DNA from 2 places in the Paenibacillus sp. JJ1722 genome. Region 2 is predicted to be linked to the other one. Evidence: a T-box and tRNA genes for the amino acid it is inferred to sense, from the RefSeq annotation. Region 2 holds a T-box; the other holds one or more tRNA genes.

Region 1 (6,868 bases), 2.7 Mb from region 2:
CAAATAAGCAAGTACAATGTACCTGCGACCGGATATTCAATTCGGTTCATCACGTTCGTGTGAATGAAATGAATATCCTTAACTTACTCACTCGTTGCTCAGTTTTGAGAGCTCAAACTCTCAAGCTTCGACGAATGTTTCATTCACACATCCGTGTGGAAGCGAAATATTCATCGGGTTTCGCTTCGAAGAAGCGAATTGCACCTTGAAAACTGGATACCGAAACGAAATTGCGTTTTAGAATATTCCTTTAAGCTGATCTTGTGTAAACAAGTGAAATAAAGGTAGCAGGTAAGGAAAGATCTTTTGCCTTTGGCAAAAATTATTCTTTATCGAACATCGACATTTTCTTTCTTTGAAAGAAAAGTCTAGGTTAAGCTACAAAGAGCACACGGAGGATGCCTAGGCGCCAGGAGCCGACGAAGGACGTGGCGAACAACGATAAAGCCTCGGGGAGCTGTAAGCAAGCTTTGATCCGGGGATGTCCGAATGGGGAAACCCGGCTGTCTTCATCGACAGTCACTTTCTGCTGAATACATAGGCAGAATAGAGGCAGACCAGGGGAACTGAAACATCTAAGTACCCTGAGGAAGAGAAAACAATAGTGATTCCGTCAGTAGCGGCGAGCGAACGCGGATTAGCCCAAACCAAGGAGCTTGCTCCTTGGGGTTGTGGGACGTCTCACATGGAGTTACAAAGGAACCGGTTAGATGAAGAGGTCTGGAAAGGCCCGCCAGAGAAGGTAAAAGCCCTGTAGTTCAAAACTTGTTCTCTCCGAGACGGATCCCGAGTAGTGCGGGGCACGTGAAACCCCGTATGAATCCGGCAGGACCATCTGCCAAGGCTAAATACTCCCTGGCGACCGATAGTGAAGCAGTACCGTGAGGGAAAGGTGAAAAGCACCCCGGAAGGGGAGTGAAATAGATCCTGAAACCGTGTGCTTACAAGAAGTCAGAGCCCGATCTATGGGTGATGGCGTGCCTTTTGTAGAATGAACCGGCGAGTTACGTTCCCGTGCAAGGTTAAGGTGAAGAGCTGAAGCCGCAGCGAAAGCGAGTCTGAATAGGGCGAATGAGTACGTGGACGTAGACCCGAAACCGGGTGATCTACCCCTGTCCAGGGTGAAGGTGCGGTAACACGCACTGGAGGCCCGAACCCACGCATGTTGAAAAATGCGGGGATGAGGTGGGGGTAGCGGAGAAATTCCAATCGAACCCGGAGATAGCTGGTTCTCCCCGAAATAGCTTTAGGGCTAGCCTCGGAAAAAAGAATCGTGGAGGTAGAGCACTGATTGGGTGCGGGGCCCGCAAGGGTTACCAAGCTCAGTCAAACTCCGAATGCCATAGATTTAGTTCCGGGAGTCAGACAGTGAGTGCTAAGATCCATTGTCGAAAGGGAAACAGCCCAGACCATCAGCTAAGGTCCCCAAGTGTGTGTTAAGTGGGAAAGGATGTGGAGTTGCACAGACAACCAGGATGTTGGCTTAGAAGCAGCCACCATTGAAAGAGTGCGTAATAGCTCACTGGTCGAGTGACTCTGCGCCGAAAATGTAACGGGGCTAAACACACCACCGAAGCTATGGCTTGATGCTTGCATCAGGGGTAGGGGAGCGTTGAATGCGGGTTGAAGGTGTACCGTAAGGAGCGCTGGACTGCATTCAAGTGAGAATGCCGGTATGAGTAACGAAAAGATCTGTGAGAATCAGATCCGCCGAAAGCCTAAGGGTTCCTGAGGAAGGTTCGTCCGCTCAGGGTAAGTCGGGACCTAAGGCGAGGCCGATAGGCGTAGTCGAAGGACAACAGGTCGAAATTCCTGTACCACCGTAATCCGTTATGAGCGATGGGGTGACGCAGTAGGGTAGTGACGCGGACTGATGGATGTCCGTCTAAGCAGTGAGGCTGGTGTGTAGGCAAATCCGCACATCGTAAGGCTGGGCTGTGATGGGGAGCGAAAATTGTAGTAGCGAAGGTCATGATCTCAGACTGCCAAGAAAAGCCTCTAGCCAGGAGAAGGTGCCCGTACCGCAAACCGACACAGGTAGGCGAGAAGAGAATTCTAAGGCGCGCGGAAGAACTCTCGTTAAGGAACTCGGCAAAATGACCCCGTAACTTCGGGAGAAGGGGTGCCTCGGTAGGGTGAATAGCCCGAGGGGGCCGCAGTGAAAAGGCCCAAGCGACTGTTTAGCAAAAACACAGGTCTGTGCGAAGCCGCAAGGCGAAGTATACGGGCTGACGCCTGCCCGGTGCTGGAAGGTTAAGGGGAGTGGTAAGCCTTCGGGCGAAGCTATGAACCGAAGCCCCAGTAAACGGCGGCCGTAACTATAACGGTCCTAAGGTAGCGAAATTCCTTGTCAGGTAAATTCTGACCCGCACGAATGGCGTAACGACTTGGGCGCTGTCTCAACGAGAGATCCGGTGAAATTTTAATACCTGTGAAGATGCAGGTTACCCGCGACAAGACGGAAAGACCCCATGGAGCTTTACTGCAGCTTGATATTGAATTTGGGTACGATCTGTACAGGATAGGTGGGAGCCGTAGAACTTTGAGCGCCAGCTTGAAGGGAGGCATCCTTGGGATACCACCCTGATCGTATCTAGGTTCTAACTTGGTACCGTGATCCGGTGCGAGGACAGTGTCAGGTGGGCAGTTTGACTGGGGCGGTCGCCTCCTAAAGAGTAACGGAGGCGCCCCAAGGTTCCCTCAGAATGGTTGGAAATCATTCGAAGAGTGCAAAGGCAGAAGGGAGCTTGACTGCGAGACCTACAAGTCGAGCAGGGACGAAAGTCGGGCTTAGTGATCCGGTGGTACCGCATGGAAGGGCCATCGCTCAACGGATAAAAGCTACCCTGGGGATAACAGGCTTATCTCCCCCAAGAGTCCACATCGACGGGGAGGTTTGGCACCTCGATGTCGGCTCATCGCATCCTGGGGCTGAAGTAGGTCCCAAGGGTTGGGCTGTTCGCCCATTAAAGCGGTACGCGAGCTGGGTTCAGAACGTCGTGAGACAGTTCGGTCCCTATCTGTCGTGGGCGTAGGAAATTTGAGAGGAGCTGTCCTTAGTACGAGAGGACCGGGATGGACGTACCGCTGGTGTACCAGTTGTTCCGCCAGGAGCACCGCTGGGTAGCTATGTACGGAAGGGATAAGCGCTGAAAGCATCTAAGCGTGAAGCCCCCCTCAAGATGAGATTTCCCAGTATGTAAGACCCCTTGAAGACGACGAGGTAGATAGGTTGGGGGTGGAAGTGCAGTAATGCATGGAGCTGACCAATACTAATCGGTCGAGGGCTTATCCTAAATAAAACGCAAATAAGTTTCGGATCCAGTTTTCAGGGTGTAACCTTGAAAGTATGTACAAGTGACATACAATAAGCGCATGGCTATTCATTCACACGATAAGTGATGAACCGAATAACCGTACGGAAGAATTTACAGTGTAAATTCATGTTTGGTGGCGATAGCGGAGGGGTTCCACACGTACCCATCCCGAACACGACCGTTAAGCCCTCCAGCGCCGATGGTACTTGGACCGCAGGGTCCTGGGAGAGTAGGACGTCGCCAAGCTATATCCTTTAAAGGATGATGAAGTTTTACATGTTAGGGCCTTTAGCTCAGCTGGTTAGAGCGCACCCCTGATAAGGGTGAGGTCGGTGGTTCGAGTCCACTAAGGCCCACCACTTCTAGAATAACAAAAAGATTGGGGCCATAGCTCAGCTGGGAGAGCGCCTGCCTTGCACGCAGGAGGTCAGCGGTTCGATCCCGCTTGGCTCCACCAATATTCCCTGATAGCTCAGTTGGTAGAGCACTCGACTGTTAATCGAGTTGTCACAGGTTCGAGTCCTGTTCGGGGAGCCATGTTTTGAATATTTCTGACTTTTATATATAAGGTGGCGGCGTAGCTCAGCTGGCTAGAGCGTACGGTTCATACCCGTGAGGTCGGGGGTTCGATCCCCTCTGCCGCTACTCGGAGAGATACCCAAGTGGCTATAAGGGGACCCTCTGCTAAGGGGTTAGACTGCGAAAGTGGTGCGAGGGTTCGAATCCCTCTCTCTCCGCCATAAATTTATTGGAATCAGAACTTATTTTGTAAGGCCCGTTGGTCAAGGGGTTAAGACACCTCCCTTTCACGGAGGTAACAGGGGTTCGAATCCCCTACGGGTCATAATATGGAGGCTTAGCTCAGCTGGGAGAGCATCTGCCTTACAAGCAGAGGGTCGGGGGTTCGATCCCCTCAGCCTCCACCATAAGAAAATTTGATAAATCCCTTTTAATGTCGCGGGGTGGAGCAGTTCGGTAGCTCGTCGGGCTCATAACCCGAAGGTCGTAGGTTCAAATCCTGCCCCCGCAATTAATTTCCTATTGGAAATGCCTCTGGAACTGTGGTGTAGAGGCCTAACATGCCTGCCTGTCACGCAGGAGATCGCGGGTTCGAATCCCGTCAGTTCCGCCATTTTAATCTCATATATAGTTGACATATATAGTGTGGATTATATGGTGTAGTAATAAAACAAAATATGGCTCGGTAGCTCAGTCGGTAGAGCAGAGGACTGAAAATCCTCGTGTCGGCGGTTCGATTCCGTCCCGAGCCACCTTTCAAGTGGGAAATGAGTAATGTGCCGGTGTAGCTCAACTGGTAGAGCAACTGACTTGTAATCAGTAGGTTGGGGGTTCAAGTCCTCTCGCCGGCACCATTTTGGAGGATTAGCGAAGTGGCCAAACGCATCAGACTGTAAATCTGCTCCCTTACGGGTTCGGTGGTTCGAATCCATCATCCTCCACCAGTCTTTTCATAATCATATGGCGGTCGTGGCGAAGTGGTTAACGCACCGGACTGTGACTCCGGCATTCGTGGGTTCAAGCCCCATCGGCCGCCCTTTATTCTTAATTTATTGGGGATTAGCCAAGCGGTAAGGCAACGGACTTTGACTCCGTCATGCATAGGTTCAAATCCTATATCCCCAGCCATTAAGAGCCATTAGCTCAGTTGGTAGAGCACCTGACTTTTAATCAGGGTGTCGAAGGTTCGAGTCCTTCATGGCTCACCATTTATAATTATTTTGCGGTCGTGGCGGAATTGGCAGACGCGCACGGTTCAGGTCCGTGTGGGCTAACCCCCGTGGAGGTTCGAGTCCTCTCGACCGCACCATATTTTGCGGACGTGGCTCAGCGGTAGAGCATCGCCTTGCCAAGGCGAGGGTCGCGGGTTCGATTCCCGTCGTCCGCTCCATTATCCATACGGCGCCATAGCCAAGTGGTAAGGCAAAGCTCTGCAAAAGCTTCATCCCCAGTTCAAATCTGGGTGGCGCCTTGACTGCTCATTATGGATTTAAATATGCGCCCTTAGCTCAGCTGGATAGAGCGTTTGACTACGAATCAAAAGGCCGGGAGTTCGAATCTCTCAGGGCGCGCCATTTCTTAAAAAAAGTATAATGTCGGGATGTAGCTCAGCTTGGTAGAGCACCTGGTTTGGGACCAGGGGGTCGCATGTTCAAATCGTGTCATCCCGATACTGATTTGCGGGTGTAGTTCAATGGTAGAACTCCAGCCTTCCAAGCTGGTAGCGTGGGTTCGATTCCCATCACCCGCTTTTTGCTATAGCGGATTCTTGTTGCCTCAGTGGTGACACCTTATAAATAAAGAGAGCCTGTCTGGGGACAGAGCTCTCTCTTTTTTTGTATTTATCTTCATGTACCCACAATGTATTGATTATTCATAATCTCGGTATCGGTGTATATCGTTCTGATCATACAACTGGTATACACCGATAACCGATCTAGTGGACAGTTTTTACACGGGAATGGTCAGCTGGATGGAGGTTCCCTCATCTGGAGCAGAGGTCATGCTCATAAATCCCCCTACCCCTCTAGCTCGTTCTTCCATACTGAACAATCCAACTCCCTCTCCTTGGGACTTTCCAGAGAATCCAATGCCCTCATCCCGAATGGTCACTTGTATCATTTCATCTTGATCCTCAACGTCGACATATGCCTCCGCTACATCTGCATATTTGGCTACATTCGTTAATGCCTCCTGTACAATCCGATAAATTGCTATTTCCTTGCGAATATCAAGGCGTTTACGTAGAGTGCATTGAAAATGCACCTCAATCCCGTAATGAGAACAGAAGTTTTCAATATAGGTTCTTATAGCTGGGACGACACCCAAATCATCCAGAACTGAGGGACGAAGTTCCCACGCTAGACCACGAACATCTTTGATGATGTCGGTCACCTGCGAACGAAGACTCTCCAGAGCAGCACTAGGTTGTTCGGCAAGTTGGCTATCTAACTGAATAATAAGTGAAAACAAGCTTTGTCCTATCCCATCATGTAGCTCTCTTGAAAAGCGTTTACGTTCTTCTTCCTGTATTTGCATGACTTGCGTCATCATAGACTGGAGTTCCGCTTCTACTTTCTTCAGTTTAGTGACCTCATTGCGGATCGCTAAGTACTGATAGGGTTTACCTTCCTCGTCCATAAACGGAACGATCGTAGTATTCACCCAGTAGTAGCTGTTATCTTTAGCACGATTACGTATTTCTCCTTGCCATACCTCACCTGAACGGATTGTAGTCCACAGGTTTTTCATGAAGGCAGGGGTATGATAGCCTGAATTAATGAGACGATGATCCTGACCGATCAGCTCTTCACGACTGTATTGCGAAATCTCACAAAACTTGTCGTTCACGTACTGAATAATACCTCGATGATCGGTCAAAGCAACAATGGAAGACGTATCTAGAGCAAATTTTAGATTGGATAGTTGGTGGAGTGAGTTACGTAGTGCATGGAGAAAAGGGGACTCTGGTATATAAATTTCTAGATCATTCAGCAATGTATCGGTTGATTCACCAAAGGCATGCTGCAGTA
Region 2 (6,868 bases):
CTGGGATTTCTTTATAGTGCTGCTCATTATTCAGATTTGTTTTATATTCATATCCTACAATTTTAACTGTTTCGAGCTGCAATATCACCGGCTTATTCACATCCAAATCCCCCATCGTATTTTTTTGGTAATCCAGAAAATTGATTTTACTTTGCGCAGGAAACTCGATATCACCGTTACGATACTTCCCAGGGGTGATCCCAAAATTCTTTTCAAAAGCGCGGGTAAAAGCTTCTTGTGAGTTGTACTGATACTCAATAGCAATGTCCAACACTTTTTGATTGGATTGTTTTAGCTGTTCAGCCGCCTCGGACAATCTTCTCCTTCTTATATACTGTTGAACCGTAAAACCCGAAATGGCCTGAAAAACCCGTTGGAAATGAAAAGCTGAAAAACAGGCCTGTGAAGCAATCTCGGCAATTTTTAAATCCTCCCGGAGATTCAATTCAATAAACTCAATCGCACACTGAATTCGTTTAAAATAGTCCATATAATCCTTCCCCGCACTTGTAATTGTTTTGGTTATCTATCCTACACCCAAATTGTGCAACCCACGTTTTCATTATGTATAACTCTTTACCTACATGTTTGATTATTTGTGCTAAGTTTACCATGACTTTTCACTTGTCAGAAAAAAAAGCAACGCTGAGATCGATACAATCTCAGTGCTGCTTTTGAATATATTTTCATTATCCAAGCTTGATTTTAGCAAATTTCCGTTTACCTACCTGCACAATGTCGCCTTCCTTCGGCGTGTATGCTTCGTTCACATCGGTCCATTTCTCTTCGTTAATTTTGACCGAACCCTGCTGAATACTGCGCTTGGCTTCACCATTTGATGCTGCAAAGCCCAGATGAGTCAGCAACTGGATCACACGAATGCCACCTTCTTCTAACTGATCAGCCGTCAAGGTGAACTCTTCAATATCGTCAGGCAGCGCACGTTGCTGGAATACGGTCACAAAATGCTGCTTCGCTGCTTCCTCTGCTTCTTCGCCGTGGTACATGCGCACTAACGTTCCAGCCAGCTTCATTTTGGCATCACGTGGATGTACTGAGCCGTCCTTAACACCTTTCGCCAGCTCTGCCAGCTCCTCGTTGTTGATATCCGTTGCAAGCTCAAAATATTTCAGCATCAGCTCGTCAGGAACGGACATGGATTTCCCGTATATTTCGTTTGGCTCCTCATCAACACCAATGTAGTTCCCCAAACTTTTGCTCATCTTCTGGACGCCATCCAGCCCTTCAAGCAATGGTAATGTAATAGTAGCCTGCGGCTCAACTCCGTATTCTTTTTGCAGGGTTCTGCCCATCAGCAGATTAAACTTCTGATCCGTCCCCCCCAATTCAATATCGCTTTGGAGAGCCACGGAATCCATGCCCTGCATCAGCGGGTAAAAGAACTCATGGATGCTGATCGGCAATCCGTTTTGGTACCTTTTTGTAAAATCATCTCGTTCCAACATACGGGCAACCGTTACTTTGGCCGACAGGGTTACTACATCAGCAAAAGACATTGGCCCTAACCATTCGGAATTGTAGAATACCTTTGTTTTTTCAGGATCGAGAATTTTAAAAATTTGTTCCTTGTACGTTTGTGCATTACGCTGTACATCTTCCTCAGTCAGTTGCTTACGAGTCTCCGATTTACCTGTCGGATCACCAATTCTGCCTGTAAAATCTCCGATAATCAGTTGCACTTGATGGCCTAATTCCTGGAACTGGCGCAGTTTGTGCATAACAACCGTATGTCCGATGTGAATGTCGGGCGCAGATGGATCAAGACCCAGCTTAATTTTGAGCGGCTCGCCGCTAACGACCGATTTGATTACCTTACGCTTCAGCTCATCCTCCGGTACAATTTCCGCCACACCCCGCTGTATCACCTCTAGCTGTCGCTCGACCTCTACCTGTTGCTCCGGCTTCAATTCTTCCCACTTCATCCTGTATACCTCCTATTTTTCATCCAAAATATTACATATTAGACAAACCAAAAAGCCCCTTTCATCCCAAGGGACGAGAAGGAGCTACTCGCGTTACCACCCTAATTAAAGAAACGCATGTCAAAGACAGACATTTCTTTCACTTCATTCCTATAACGGGCCTACACCCGGTACTGGATTACTATGGTAGCTTCGCAAACCTGCAAATGCTTTCCATTCATCCAGACAGCTCCAGACGGTAATTCAAAGGAGGGACGCTACCGATTCACACCACCCATCGGCTCTCTGTACAACGTGAATCCGCCTTCTACTGAAGTCTTTCTCTGCTTTTCACGATATTTACTTTGACCTATTTATAACACACTGCTTTTATGTAGTCAACGACACCAAAAGACAGGCTTTTTAGCATATGGGTTCATTTTGTAATTTTATGCTATAATAATGGCTGTTATAAAGGAGGAAGACTTAATGGTTGAAGAAAAAAACAATGTATCAGCGCCAAAGCCTTCCCGCTTGAGGACAACCATGCGAAGGCTCGGCCGTGTCATAAAGTGGGTCATCATCATCGGTTTTATGGGGGCACTATTTGCAGGGGGGGCCGCCGCTGGCTATGTCGCTTCTATTGTAAAAAGCGAACCCGTGCGTTCCAGATCCATGATCCTACAGGAAGTAGATAAGAATGCAATTACAGGCTTCGCTTATTTCAATGATGGCTCTCCCATCGGACAACTTCGGACAGAAGAAGATCGAAGACCTGTCACGTTTAAGGAGATTCCACAACTCGTCATTGACGCAGTCATTGCCATTGAAGATAATCATTTTTATGAGCATAAAGGTGTCGATTTGTCGGGAACGCTGCGTGCTGTGAAGCAAAAGGCGCTGCATGAATCCGTACAAACCGGGGGGAGTACCCTCACCCAGCAGCTTGCGCGTCGTGTCTTTCTAAATCTCGATCGCACGGATGACCGCAAGGTCAAAGAAATTTTGCTGTCTCTGCGCCTTGAGCGCTTCCTGAGCAAGCAGCAAATTATTACGGCCTATCTCAATAAAGTACCTTTTGGTAACGGTTCAAGCGGTTACAACGTCTTTGGCATTAAAGCAGCGGCCAAAGGTATTTTTAATGAGAATGATCTGAACGAGATTAATGTAGCCCAGGCCGCCTATCTGGCAGGTTTGCCACAGCTTCCTTCTTCTTATTCTGCTTACAACGGTAAGGGCGAGTTTAATGAAGCTGGCTTTAAAAGAGCCATCAACCGCCAGCACCTGGTGCTCAGTCGAATGCTGGAGGAGAACAAAATCAATAAAGCACAGTATGATGAAGCGATGGCTTTTGATATCAAAAAATCTCTCGCACCACGCACTGTTAAAGCTTATAACACCTATCCATACCTTATGATGGAAACAGAACGACAGGCTGCGCAGGCACTCATGTCTGTCACCAATCCGGGTCAAGCAGCTAATGCCAGTGCAGATGCCAAGACCAAGGACGATAACGATTTACTCAAAGAAGCTGAACAGCAGCTTCGCACAGGCGGTTATATGGTGTACACCACCATTGATAAGAGCGTCTACAAATCTATGCGTCAAATTGCAGAAAATAAAAACAACTTCTCTGCCACTAGTAAAACCAAGGGTGACGAACAAGCAGCGGCTATTCTGATTCAGCATAAAACAGGCGCCATTCTTGGAATGATGGAAGGTCGGGACTTCCAAAAGGAGCAGATGAATTATGCCACGCAGATGGTACGTCAGCCAGGTTCGGCAATGAAACCGATTGCTGCCTATCTCCCTGCATTGGACAGCGGTCTTGTGCAGCCTGGTAGTATCGTGGATGATGCCCCTATTATTTTGAAAGATGGCAGTAATGGATATCACATTCCGAAAAATGCTAACAACCGCTATCAAGGATTGGTTACGGCGCGTTATGCACTGAATCAATCGCTAAATACGATAGCACTCAAGCTGTTTAACGAAAAAGTAGGGATTAGCAACGCTTGGGCTTTTGCTAAAAAACTGGGTATCACCACCTTGGAATCCAGTGATAACAACGCTCAAACGGGTGTACTTGGCGGCTTGGCCCATGGGGTGACTGTCGAGGAACTCACGAATGCATATGGAGCCATTCCAAATGGCGGTGTGTTTAATGACGCCTATATGATCGAAAAGATTGTGGATTCGCAAGGCAATATTGTATATAAGCATCAGGCTAATCCTGTGCAGGCCTTCTCACCGCAAACCGCCTACCTGATGACGGATATGTTGCGTACAGCCGTGTCGGAAGGCACAGGCAGACTGGTGAAGCGGAACTTTGATCAATCCGGCAAGATTCCGATTGCCGGCAAGACAGGCACTACGCAATCCTACACTGATGTTTGGTTCGAGGGCTTTACGCCTGACGTCACGCTGGGTGTATGGGTTGGTTACAAGCAACCTGTCAATAAGCTTGAAACGAAAGTCCAAAAAGAGCGGGCTCGTCGCTTATGGGCTCTAATCATGAATGAAGTAACAGCTAAAGATGCCCAGCTGTTCCAAACGGACAGCTTCAAGAGACCTGACGGCATTGTAAGCCGCACAGCATCCGCGTATGGTTCGGACATTTATAACAGTAAGTATCCACCTAAAAACAGTGAAAATGGTGTGAGCCGTGCGAAATATATTACCTACCAAGGTGTGAATTATATTCCACGCGATGGTACACCGGATGATATGTTATATGAACGGACCGTTAGAAAACGGGAAAAGCCCATCTCAGAATTGATTAAAGAGCTTCAGCAAGCCTTCAAGGTGATGAGACGACATAATTCGTTGTCCTACTATCTGCCTCAGGATGCAGATAAGGAAGCTCCTACTCAGATTGATCCACGCAAGGACGATGGAGCAGCCCCTAACGCTCCATCTAGCGTCAACGTAAGCTATAGTGACGGCAAAGCCATAATCAGCTTTAGCCCAAGCGGAAACAGCGACGTCGTAGGATACCGTCTGTATCGTTCTACAGATGGGGGCAGCTTCCAACGGCTTGGCAAGGTTGTTATGGCTGACGGCTCCAAGGTGTTCTCTGACAGCCCTGGGGGCAGCAGCTCCAGCTACTACGTGACCGCCGTTGATGTAGGCGGCCATGAGTCTGGGCCAAGCACGAAAGCAAGCGCAGCACCTGTGGTGCCACCTGCAGATTCTGAGTCTCCAGACGTTCCGGGCGAGGGAGATGGAACAGGTGCACAGCCTACAGAGGTTCCTACTGCCCCTGGACAGCCTCAAGCTAAAGCCGCTGGCTCATCCGTAGCGCTCCAATGGAGCGCAGGTAAGTCTGCGGACGCTATTACAGGCTATAACGTGTATTACAGCGAAAGCGGTGCGGAGCCTTTTACAAACATAGGCTCTACCGCATCTCCCAGCTTTGAATATAAGTCGGGGAAAAAGCCAAAAGGCTGGTTTCGTGTCACTTCCATGAATGCCATGGGGGAATCGGCTCCTTCCGGAGCCGTCCGTCCATAACAGAAGACAAAGCAGAAAGTGATAGGGTGAATATGAGATTCACCCTATCAAAAAGGGAGTCCCCTTAGCCATTAAGGCTTTGGAGACTCCCTTTTTTAATTCTAATATGCACAGCACTTCAATCCTCTATGGTAGATAAGTCACCTGTAGGAAGGTTAAGCTCCCAGGCTTTCAACACGCGTCTCATAATTTTACCGGAACGGGTTTTGGGTAGCTTTTCCTTAAACTCAATTTCGCGTGGAGCAGCATGAGCAGACAGCCCTTCCTTAACGAAGCGATAGATGTCCTGCTGTAAAGCTTCAGACGGTGCATAGCCTTCACGCAGTGCAACAAAAGCCTTGATAATCTCTCCCCGCACGGTATCTGGTTTTCCAATGACTCCGGCTTCCGCTACTGCAGGATGCTCCAGAAGCTTGCTCTCCACCTCAAAAGGGCCAATTCGCTCCCCGGAGGAGTTAATGACATCATCAATCCTACCCTGAAACCAGAAATATCCGTCCTCATCCATGTAAGCTGAATCACCCGATACATACCAACCGGGAAAGCGGAAATATTCCTGAAACTTGTTCGGATTGTTCCATATACGATTCATCATGGATGGCCATGGTGTACGGATCGCCAAGTGGCCCATCCGGTCAGGAGGCAACACCTGCCCTCTGTCATCCAAAATAGCAGCCTGAATACCTGGGAGTGGCATTCCCATCGAACCCGGCTTAATTGGCAGCTCAGGGTAATTACAGATCAACTGTGCTCCTGTTTCCGTCATCCACCAAGTATCATGAATGCGCTGTGTATACACTTGCCATCCCCATCGCACCACTTCTGGATTCAGCGGTTCCCCAACGGATAATACATGCCGTAGACTGCTAAGATCATATTTGGAAACAACCTGCTCCCCTGCGCTCATCAGCATCCGAAACGCTGTAGGAGCACTATACCATATGGTCACTTCGTGACGCTCAATCGTGCGGTACCAGTCTTCCGGGCTGAAACGCCCCCCACGAATGACATTCGTCGCTCCATTTAGCCATGGAGCAAAAATACCGTATGATGTTCCCGTGACCCAGCCAGGATCAGCAGTACACCAATACACATCATCTTCCCGCAAATCCAGCACCATTTTGCCAGTATAGTAATGCTGAATCATCGCATTTTGCACATGATACACGCCTTTGGGCTTGCCTGTTGAGCCTGATGTATAGTGAATAATTAATCCATCTTCACGATTCAACCATTCTGGCTCAAGTTCCTCTGAGGACATAAGCATTTCTGTCTCGAAATCGATAATTCCCTGCTCGCGTGCATCCATATCACCAACCACAAAAATATGTCGCAGCTCAGGAAGCTCCTCACGTTTTACCCGTGACAGAAGCGCAGGTGTGGTCACTAATGCCACCGCCCCACTATCCTCCAATCGATCCTTAACCGCAGTT

Evidence for each region. The T-box of region 2 lies ahead of tyrS (tyrosine--tRNA ligase). A T-box ahead of a tRNA ligase gene usually reads a tRNA of that ligase, here a tRNA-Tyr.
Region 1: it has a tRNA-Tyr gene. The T-box ahead of tyrS (tyrosine--tRNA ligase) is inferred to sense a tRNA for this amino acid. The anticodon was not compared.

The regions. Positions count from the first base shown of each region.
Region 1 covers NZ_CP182500.1:383,988-390,855, forward strand. The annotation lists rRNA gene ACM1ND_RS01590 (23S ribosomal RNA) at 372-3,296, shown strand; rRNA gene rrf (5S ribosomal RNA) at 3,447-3,563, shown strand; tRNA gene ACM1ND_RS01600 (tRNA-Ile) at 3,600-3,676, shown strand; tRNA gene ACM1ND_RS01605 (tRNA-Ala) at 3,699-3,774, shown strand; tRNA gene ACM1ND_RS01610 (tRNA-Asn) at 3,779-3,854, shown strand; tRNA gene ACM1ND_RS01615 (tRNA-Met) at 3,889-3,962, shown strand; tRNA gene ACM1ND_RS01620 (tRNA-Ser) at 3,966-4,057, shown strand; tRNA gene ACM1ND_RS01625 (tRNA-Glu) at 4,090-4,161, shown strand; tRNA gene ACM1ND_RS01630 (tRNA-Val) at 4,168-4,243, shown strand; tRNA gene ACM1ND_RS01635 (tRNA-Met) at 4,274-4,347, shown strand; tRNA gene ACM1ND_RS01640 (tRNA-Asp) at 4,373-4,449, shown strand; tRNA gene ACM1ND_RS01645 (tRNA-Phe) at 4,516-4,588, shown strand; tRNA gene ACM1ND_RS01650 (tRNA-Thr) at 4,615-4,690, shown strand; tRNA gene ACM1ND_RS01655 (tRNA-Tyr) at 4,695-4,780, shown strand; tRNA gene ACM1ND_RS01660 (tRNA-His) at 4,800-4,872, shown strand; tRNA gene ACM1ND_RS01665 (tRNA-Gln) at 4,890-4,964, shown strand; tRNA gene ACM1ND_RS01670 (tRNA-Lys) at 4,969-5,044, shown strand; tRNA gene ACM1ND_RS01675 (tRNA-Leu) at 5,059-5,145, shown strand; tRNA gene ACM1ND_RS01680 (tRNA-Gly) at 5,152-5,226, shown strand; tRNA gene ACM1ND_RS01685 (tRNA-Cys) at 5,237-5,307, shown strand; tRNA gene ACM1ND_RS01690 (tRNA-Arg) at 5,334-5,410, shown strand; tRNA gene ACM1ND_RS01695 (tRNA-Pro) at 5,433-5,506, shown strand; tRNA gene ACM1ND_RS01700 (tRNA-Gly) at 5,516-5,586, shown strand; gene ACM1ND_RS01705 (PAS domain-containing sensor histidine kinase) at 5,787-6,868, opposite strand, start outside.
Region 2 covers NZ_CP182500.1:3,790,199-3,797,066, forward strand. The annotation lists gene ACM1ND_RS16960 (AraC family transcriptional regulator) at 1-490, opposite strand, end outside; gene tyrS (tyrosine--tRNA ligase) at 690-1,943, opposite strand; T-box leader at 2,010-2,276, opposite strand; gene ACM1ND_RS16970 (penicillin-binding protein 1A) at 2,412-5,435, shown strand; gene acsA (acetate--CoA ligase) at 5,554-6,868, opposite strand, start outside.